One region of the Holzapfeliella sp. JNUCC 72 genome, then DNA from elsewhere that is predicted to be linked to it. Evidence: predicted binding sites of a transcription regulator. Region 1 holds the regulator's gene; the other holds the start of a gene.

The links. The regulator LexA, encoded in region 1, represses DNA repair genes until DNA is damaged. The targets are predictions, from matches to a motif close to CNAACANNTGTTNG.
Region 2: a site for LexA is predicted at 2,690-2,703, ahead of recA (recombinase RecA). Genes of this name have one in related genera too.

Annotation. Positions count from the first base shown of each region.
Region 1 is NZ_CM132220.1:471,274-475,712, forward strand. Features, by position in the region: gene JNUCC72_RS02265 (MDR family MFS transporter) at 1-730, shown strand, start outside; gene JNUCC72_RS02270 (DUF4811 domain-containing protein) at 743-1,495, shown strand; gene lexA (transcriptional repressor LexA) at 1,530-2,153, opposite strand; gene JNUCC72_RS02280 (DUF896 domain-containing protein) at 2,235-2,477, shown strand; gene JNUCC72_RS02285 (YneF family protein) at 2,542-2,763, shown strand; gene JNUCC72_RS02290 (lysophospholipid acyltransferase family protein) at 2,785-3,408, opposite strand; gene JNUCC72_RS02295 (tRNA1(Val) (adenine(37)-N6)-methyltransferase) at 3,485-4,231, shown strand; gene JNUCC72_RS02300 (GIY-YIG nuclease family protein) at 4,218-4,439, shown strand, end outside.
Region 2 is NZ_CM132220.1:828,888-833,326, forward strand. Features, by position in the region: gene rny (ribonuclease Y) at 1-1,434, opposite strand, end outside; gene recA (recombinase RecA) at 1,546-2,604, opposite strand; gene pgsA (CDP-diacylglycerol--glycerol-3-phosphate 3-phosphatidyltransferase) at 2,764-3,351, opposite strand; gene JNUCC72_RS04075 (helix-turn-helix domain-containing protein) at 3,354-4,229, opposite strand; gene yfmH (EF-P 5-aminopentanol modification-associated protein YfmH) at 4,296-4,439, opposite strand, start outside.

The DNA of each region.
Region 1 (4,439 bases):
ACTGGCTATCTTCGTCATCCGTCAGTTAAAACTTGAAGTCCCATTTTTAGATATTAAAGTATTTAAAGTTAAAGAATTTACCATTACAACGATTACATTAATTTTGGTGACGATGGCAATGTATGGTGTCGAAATGATGCTACCTACTTATTTACAAAATGTTCATGGTTTAACGCCTTTAAATTCAGGTTTAACCTTGTTAGGTGGGGCGTTGATGATGGGAATTATTTCGCCGGTCGCCGGTATTTTGTATAACAAAGTAGGGGTTAAGCGATTAGTTTTAGTAGGACTTTCAATTATTGCGATTGGAACAATTCCATTTGTCTTTTTATCAGAGTCTACACCAACACACCTTATTACTGTGATGTATGCTGTTAGAATGTTAGGGGTTGCATTGACGATGATGCCGTTAACAACCCGTGCCATGTCAGCGTTACCGACTGAAATGTCAACGCATGCAACAGCCGCTAACAATACAATGAGACAAGTTTCATCTTCTATTGTTGTGGCTTTATTAACGTCTGTTACACAAAATATTATGAATACTAATGCTCCTGACGTGGCATTGAAAACAATCGATCCTATTAAGTATGGTGCTCAAAGTTTAACTGCATCAATGGATGGATTTAGAGTAGCCTTTGCAATTGGATTAAGTTTTGCTGTTATTGGGTTAGTAATGGCACTATTTATTACTAACCAAAAACCTGAAACTTTAGAAAATGATAAATAGGAGGTGCTTGGAGTGATTATTTATATTGTTATTATTTTAACACTATTAACTTTATTAGCTTGGTTTTTAATTAAACCAACAGCCCTGAGAGTTATTTGTGGAACTATTAGTTCAGCGTTATTATTGCTTTCAAGTGTAGCTGTTGTAGCTAACACGGCATATCATTTTGGTATGGAAGAAACAACAACGACAACGACAACCGAAATTTATACAGCAGGGCAATCAGGGGCGCCTGTTAATTTGCTTATTGCTAATCAAATTGGAACTGATTCTGATAATTATGCAATGAGTTTTAGAGACAATCAAAATGCAGAGAAGCCAGAAACTTATTTTGTTCCGGATCAACATCATATGGCTGAAGCGGTTAAAAAATCAGCTAATTATCAAGTATTAGATACAACAGAGCCAGCCAAATTAACAACCACGACAACAAAATGGCAGTTTTCTTCTGACTTTTATAAAATGCTATTTAAAGTAGAAGATACCGATACAGAACTGATTTTAGAAAAAAATGAAGTAATTGTTCCGCAGTCAAATTGGCTCGTTTTATCAGTAGACCAAGCTAAAAGCTTAACTGAAAAACAACAAGCTATGACCGATGCGCAAAAGCAAGCGCAACAAGCACAGCTTAAACAAGCTGTAGCAACACAGGTACAAAGTTATCAAGCACAAAATCCTGCAACAACACAAGCACAACTTGCGGATTATACTCAAAAAGTGACAACAGAGCTAACATTACAAGCTATGAAATCATTAATAGAGTAATAAAAAACATCTCCTAAATTTTAGGAGATGTTTTTTATATCATAGGACGATACAGGCTGATGACTTTGCCTAATATATTGACATTATCAACTTGAATATCAGTCATTGTATCGTTTTCGGGATGCAAGTAAATTTTATTTTGTTTTTTATAAAAACGTTTTAAAGTGGTTTCGTTGTCTTCGGTTAAAGCAACGACAATGTCACCATTTTGAGCGCTTGTTTGAGAATGAACAAAGACATAATCTCCAGGGCAGATATGGGCATTAATCATACTATTTCCTTTAACTTCTAAGATAAATAAGTCATTTTTTAAATGCTCTAAGTGTGGGGGAACGGGAAAATAGTCGTTAATTGATTGATCAAAAGTATAAGCAGGTTCTCCTGCAACGATTTCACCGATAACTGGAATGGCATCTTCTTTAATATCAAGTCGTTCTTTTCCTAAATCCGTTACACGAATTGCACGGGTTTTATTACCTTCTTTAGTAATAAAACCGTCTGTTTCTAATTTTTTCAAGTGACTGTGTACGGTGGAAGTGGAAGCCAGGTTAACATGTTGTGCAATTTCGCGTACACTAGGGGCATATTGATTATCTAAAATGGTATAATAAAGATAATTTAAAATTTCTAATCGTTTATTTTCTTTGATGTTAGCCATTTAATTACTCCCTTAATATTGTTAAAATAAGGATAGCACATCAAATAATAAATAAACAATCATAAAAAAGAGGTTACTATTATGAGTCAAAACCAAGAAAGAATCGATCGTATTAATGAATTAGCTAAAAAACGTAAGGAAGCTGGTTTAAGCGAAGCTGAAGAAATGGAACGTAAAAAACTTCATCGTGAATACCTAGCTGATTTTCGTGCAGGATTCAAACAACAAATCGAAAATATGAAAATTATTGATAAAAACGGTAAAGAAGTGACATCTGAAAAAGCTAAAGAAGCTCAAAGAAGAAAAGGTTTACGCGAAGATTAGTTGTCAAACTTCTAGCTAGTTGTGTAAAATAGTATAATGTAACTAATAAACGGGGGTGCGTAATATGAATTTAGGACTTGCGATTTTATTAATTGTGATTGCCCTAATCGGTGGACTAGTCTTAGGTTTCTTCTTAGCTAGATCTTACATGAAGAAATACTTACAAGATAATCCGCCAATCAGTGAAGATATGATTCGTTCAATGATGGCACAAATGGGACAAAAACCATCATCTAAGAAATTGAATCAAGTGATGGCAAACATGCGTTCAAAAAACCGTAAATAAAAAAGTAGCTAGGTTATCTAGCTACTTTTTTTCTTTTGGAATGTATTTGAAGTTGGGGTTAGTTTCTTGATCAATGGCATGCCAGTGATTTTGAATATCTTGATCTAATTGTTCATTGAATTCATCTGTTAATTTTTGTTTCTTGTCAATATAGATAGGTTCACCAAAGGTAATTGACATTTTTTGACGCTTGAAAACACCACTCATCTTTAAAGGTCCTTGATAAACAGCAGGGACCAAAGGAACGTTGGCCATTTTGGCAATCACACCAGCTCCGGCTTTTACATCATTAGAGTAACGTGATCCAGTTGGGAACATAATTAAGCTAAGTTCAGTGTTTCTCAAGTTTTTAACCGGGATTTTAATAACTGATGGTCCTGGATTTTGGCGGTCAACACTAAATCCATGAGAATGATTCAAGACAAATCTTAGAATAGGGTTTTTGAACAATTCTTTTTTAGCCATAAACATAAATTCTTTTGGACTGGCTGCTAAAGCAAAAATAATGGGTTCCCACCAAGTTCTATGAGGAGCAATCAAAATATAGTTACCTTCGGGTAATCTTTCTTTATGTAAAACTAATGGTCGACCATTTATAATGAAGAATATTGCATGTGCTACAACACGAATAAATCGATAAAACATATTATCACCTTTCTTTTAACCATGTTATTATAACAAAAAAACAGTTTAACTGATATTTGAAAAGGAAATGACATTTATGACGCTGTACGAAAATGAAGAAATTAACCACCTATTTAATGAAAAGATTAAGATCATTCAAAATAAAACAGTCTTTTCTTTTTCTTTAGATACAATTTTATTAGCTTATTTTACACAAATTAAAAAGAATAGCAAAGTTGTTGACTTGTGTTCGGGTAATGGGGCAGCAAGTTTGTTTTTAACGCATTATCATCCAACAGCCCAAATTGATGCTGTTGAAATACAATCGGATATTGCTGAAATGGCTACAAGATCAGTTGAGTTAAATGAATTGAGTAATCAAATCACGGTTCATAATCGGGATGCAAAAGAGGCGACAGCTTTTTTAAAGAAAGATAGTTATGATGCAGTGATTTGTAATCCGCCATATTTTGAGCTTGATTCAGGACATAAGGTTAATCCAAACGAACAACTAGCCATTGCCAGGCATGAAATTATGATTAACTTGGAAGATATTATTAAAACATCAGCAGGACTACTAAAAACCAAGGGAAAACTTTTTATGGTTCATCGACCTGATCGATTAACTGAAATCATGACTTTAATGGCAAAATATGACTTAATGCCTCGCAAAATTCAATCCGTTATTCCAAAAAAAGGACGAGAAGCTAATATCGTTTTGGTAGAAGCAATGGCCAAAGGGGCAATGACGGGTGTTAAATTACTGCCAGAAATTGTGGTTCATGAAGAAGATAATCATTATGCTGAATTTATTGAAAGAATCTTAGCAGGTGATAGGGATTAATTATTATTTTTATGTTTTAAGGTGTGCTGATCAAACTTATTATGGTGGGTTCACGACAAATTTAACCAAAAGATTAGCGACACACAATGCTAAAAAAGGAGCGAAATATACGCGAGCCAGAGTCCCAGTTCATGTGATTTATTATGAAAAGTACGCTACAAAATCACAGGCTTTAAAACGAGAAGCATGGTTCAAAAAGAAAAGCAGA
Region 2 (4,439 bases), 360 kb from region 1:
TTCTTCTGGCGATACCATAACTCGAATTTCTCGCCCAGCTTGAATCGCAAAGGTCTGCTTAACGCCGTCAAAGTTGTTAGCTATAGCTTCTAGTTTTTCAAGCCTTCTAACATAATTTTCAAGTGATTCAGATCTTGCTCCTGGTCGAGCTGAAGAAATAGTATCAGCAGCTTGCACGAGTAATGCAATGAAAGAAGTTGGTTCTACATCACCATGGTGAGAAGCAATGGTGTTAATAACAACTTTAGGTTCATGATACTTAGTTGTCAATTCAACCCCTATCTCAACATGTGACCCCTCCAATTCGTGATCAATAGCTTTACCTATATCGTGTAATAATCCTGCTCTTTTAGCTAGTTGTTCGTCTAGATCGAGTTCAGCGGCAAGGTTACCGGCAAGTTGAGCCACTTCAATAGAGTGATTCAATACGTTTTGTCCATAACTTGTTCGGTAATTTAAACGTCCGACAATTTTGATTAAATCAGGATGCATATTATGAATACCCAATTCAATTAATGCATGTTCACCTGCTTGATAGATATCGTCGTTCACGTCTTTACGTGACTTATCGACAATCTCTTCAATACGTGCAGGATGAATACGACCATCTTCAATTAACTTTTCAAGTGATCGTTTTGCAATTTCGCGTCTAATTGGGTCGAATCCACTTAGAACAACCACTTCTGGCGTATCATCAATAATAAGGTCTATCCCTGTTAGCGCTTCAAAACTACGAATGTTACGGCCTTCACGACCTATTATACGCCCTTTCATTTCATCATTAGGTAAATTAACTACGGAAACAGTCGTTTCAGCAACTGTCTCAGCAGCACCCTTTTGAATGGCTTGAACTAAAAGATTCTTAGCGTGTTTATCAACAGAATTATCGATTTGTTCTTGATTCTGTTGAATTAAGTTCGCACGTTCATGTCTTAGTTCATCAGAAAGTTTAGTCAAAATCAGTTCTTCAGCATCTTCTTTAGACAATTGTGCAATTTGGTGCAACTTGTCTTCTTGCTGAGCCACTAACTCGTCAGCGTTTTGCTTTCGTTGTGTCACTTCAGCTTTCAAAGCATCTACTTGCTGTTCATTTTGACGAATTTGCTTTTCTCTTTGGTCTAAAGAAATATCTTTTCGGTCAATGGTATCTTCACGAGCAGCTAGGCGATTTTCTTGCTTTGAAATAGTGTCACGTCTTTGCTTTAACTCATCTTCAATTTGATTTCTGTAGTTGTATGCTTCTTTTTGAGCTTGCAGAAGTGTTTCTTTTTTTAAAGTTTCTGCATTTCGTTTAGCATCATTCACAATTGAACTTGCTTCATCTCTTGCAGAGTTCACTTTAATAGCATAAGCTCTTTTTTGAAGTCCGTATCCTACTAGTAAACCAATAAACAATGTCGCAATAGCTAGGATTATCGCTATAATAATATCCATTATAAATCCCCTATCACTTTATCTAAATTAATACACTATTTAATAGTAATTGTCATAACAACTAATGTCAATAAATAAAAGCGATGAGCACTTGCGCCCATCGCTTTTTATTTATTTCTTATCTTCTGTTTTTGTAACATTTGTTTCATCTGTTGTTTCTTCTTCAGATGTTTGAGCTTCTTCCAAGCCATAAGCTTGCCTTACTTTGTGCTTAATTTCTTCGTACATTTGTGGATTATCTTCAAGATATTGCTTAGCATTTTCTCTACCTTGACCTATTCGTTCAGTTCCGTATGAATACCAAGCACCTGCTTTTTTGATGATATCTTTTTCAGCAGCCATATCAACCAGTTCCCCGCTTTGAGAAACTCCTTGACCATACATAATATCCACTTCAGCTATTCTGAATGGTGGAGCTACTTTATTTTTTACCACTTTAATTTTAGTACGGTTTCCTCGAACTTCTGTACCGTTTTTGATTTGTTCTGCACGTCTAACTTCTAGTCTAACAGTGGAATAAAATTTCAATGCTCGACCACCAGGTGTTGTTTCAGGATTACCAAACATAACACCAACTTTTTCACGAATTTGGTTAATAAATAAAGCGATTGTTTTAGTTTTGTTGATTTGGCCTGAAAGCTTTCTTAAAGCTTGAGACATCAAACGGGCTTGCAATCCAACGTGAGAGTCACCCATTTCACCATCGATTTCAGCTCTTGGTACTAGCGCTGCAACAGAGTCAACAACGACAATATCAACAGCACCACTTGAAACAAGTGCATCAGCAATTTCAAGTCCTTGTTCTCCTGTATCAGGTTGTGATAACAATAGCTCATCAATATTAACACCTAAGTTAGTCGCGTACGCTGGATCCATCGCATTTTCAGCATCAATATAAGCAGCTGTTCCACCATTGCGTTGAACTTCAGCAACGGCATGTAGCGCTACTGTTGTCTTACCAGAACTTTCTGGTCCATAGATTTCAACAATACGGCCTCTTGGAAAACCACCTACACCTAACGCTGTATCTAAAGCAATAGATCCAGATGACACTGTAGAAATACGCGTATCAGCCTTTTCGCCCATTCGCATAATAGCGCCTTTACCATAGTTTTTTTCAATTTTTTTAAGCGCCATATCCAAAGCGGCTTTTCTTTCGTCTTTTACCAAATTTGTCCCTCCTTCATCTCAATTATCGAGATGACTATCGTAGATATATAGTTTAATTGTTCTCTTCTAAAATTGCAAGCAAAACAGAACAAATGTTCTGCTTTGTTAACCTTTTATTTAATTACGTCAACTAATAAAAATAACGCTCTGAAAAGAACGTTATTTTTTGAATGAATCTGCAAAAATTTGTCTATTTTGATAAAAATAATCAATACCTGACCAAACAGTGAAGACTAAACAAATCCATAGTAGTAACTCACCTATTGGTAAATGAATAACTGTAAACGGTACATTATTCAACAATAAGAATATAATTGCTGTCATCTGTGAAAATGTCTTAATTTTACCCAAAATAGCCGCTGACAGAACAGCACCATTTTCCTCAACAATTAATAATCGAAGTCCTGTCACAGCTAATTCACGACAAACAATAATTGCAATCATCCATGCAGGTGCTTTGTCAATCGCAATAAGTAAAACAAACGCGGTAATGACTAGCATTTTATCAGCTAAAGGATCTGCAAATTTACCAAAGTTTGTCACTAAGTTATTTTTTCTAGCAATGTAGCCATCTAAAAAGTCTGTAAATGATGCCACAATAAAAATTATCGCTGCAACCAGTTGGAATATTGGAAGCGATGTTCCCAAGATTGCAATAGTATCAGTCCAAAAGCCACCTACTAATACTAAAATAAAAACAGGAATCAAAATAATTCTAAAAACAGTTAATTGATTAGGCAAATTCATAATTAGCCCTCAAAGTTAACTGTCAATTGGCGAGTCATGCCCAATTGATCAGCATTTTCTAAAGGTACTTCTTGATTGTTTAGAAGCAGTTGCGTTGTACCAATGTTTCCACTATTAATGGTCATTGTTGTGGCATTTTGTGGTAATGAAACAACTTGTGATTGGTTAGCAGATAATGTTCCTTGCCAAACCATTGATCCATTAACTGTTACACCCAACCAAACCGCTTGACCTTTACTTTTTAGAACTAAGTTATGTGCAGCTTCAGTTAACTTAGATGCAGTATATTGATTTGTACCTGTCAACTTAATGCTGTAAGCACTTGATGCACTTGAGCTTGAAGCAACAGATGATTCAGAAGAACTTGACTGACTTTCGCTTGAACTACTACTTTGACTTTCACTTGACTCAGATTGTGAACGACTTGTCATAATCACTTGATTGTCGTTGTTATTAGATGAAGCTGGTTTTGCAAAAACACGACTAAAAATGAAAACAATCAATGCTAACACAATAATGATAGCTAGCGTCGTAATAATATGGGGTAAGTAATTTTTCCAAATTCCTTTTTTATTATTAGTTGTGCGCTTTACTTCATCGCTTTTATTATCAATAGAGTTTTCTACATATGTATCTGGATTTGTTTTTGGTAAGTCGTTTTCAACACTTGCAAAAAACTCTTTTGAATCGTATCCCAAAGCTTGAATATATTGCTTAATAAAAGCTCTAACATAAAATTCACCAGGTAATTGGTCGAATTCTCCTTGTTCAATATTAATTAAATAACGTTTTTGTATCTTAGTACGTGCCTGTATATCATCAATAGATAACCCCTTTTCAACACGTAAATCATGCAGTCTTTGACCTATTTCATTCATATCCAACATTCCATCTTTCTAAAACTTTGTAGCTAATTATACCATATATTAAAACTGTGGTTTAGTCTATTTGTCAACATTATTTTGATTAAATAAAATAGCCGTTTGAGAAGTTGATTTATTTTTAATTTCATCAATTAGGTCAATGCAATCTTCAAAGTCGATTTCTTGAATGTCCGTGTAATATTGATAATAGTCTTCTTGATCAAA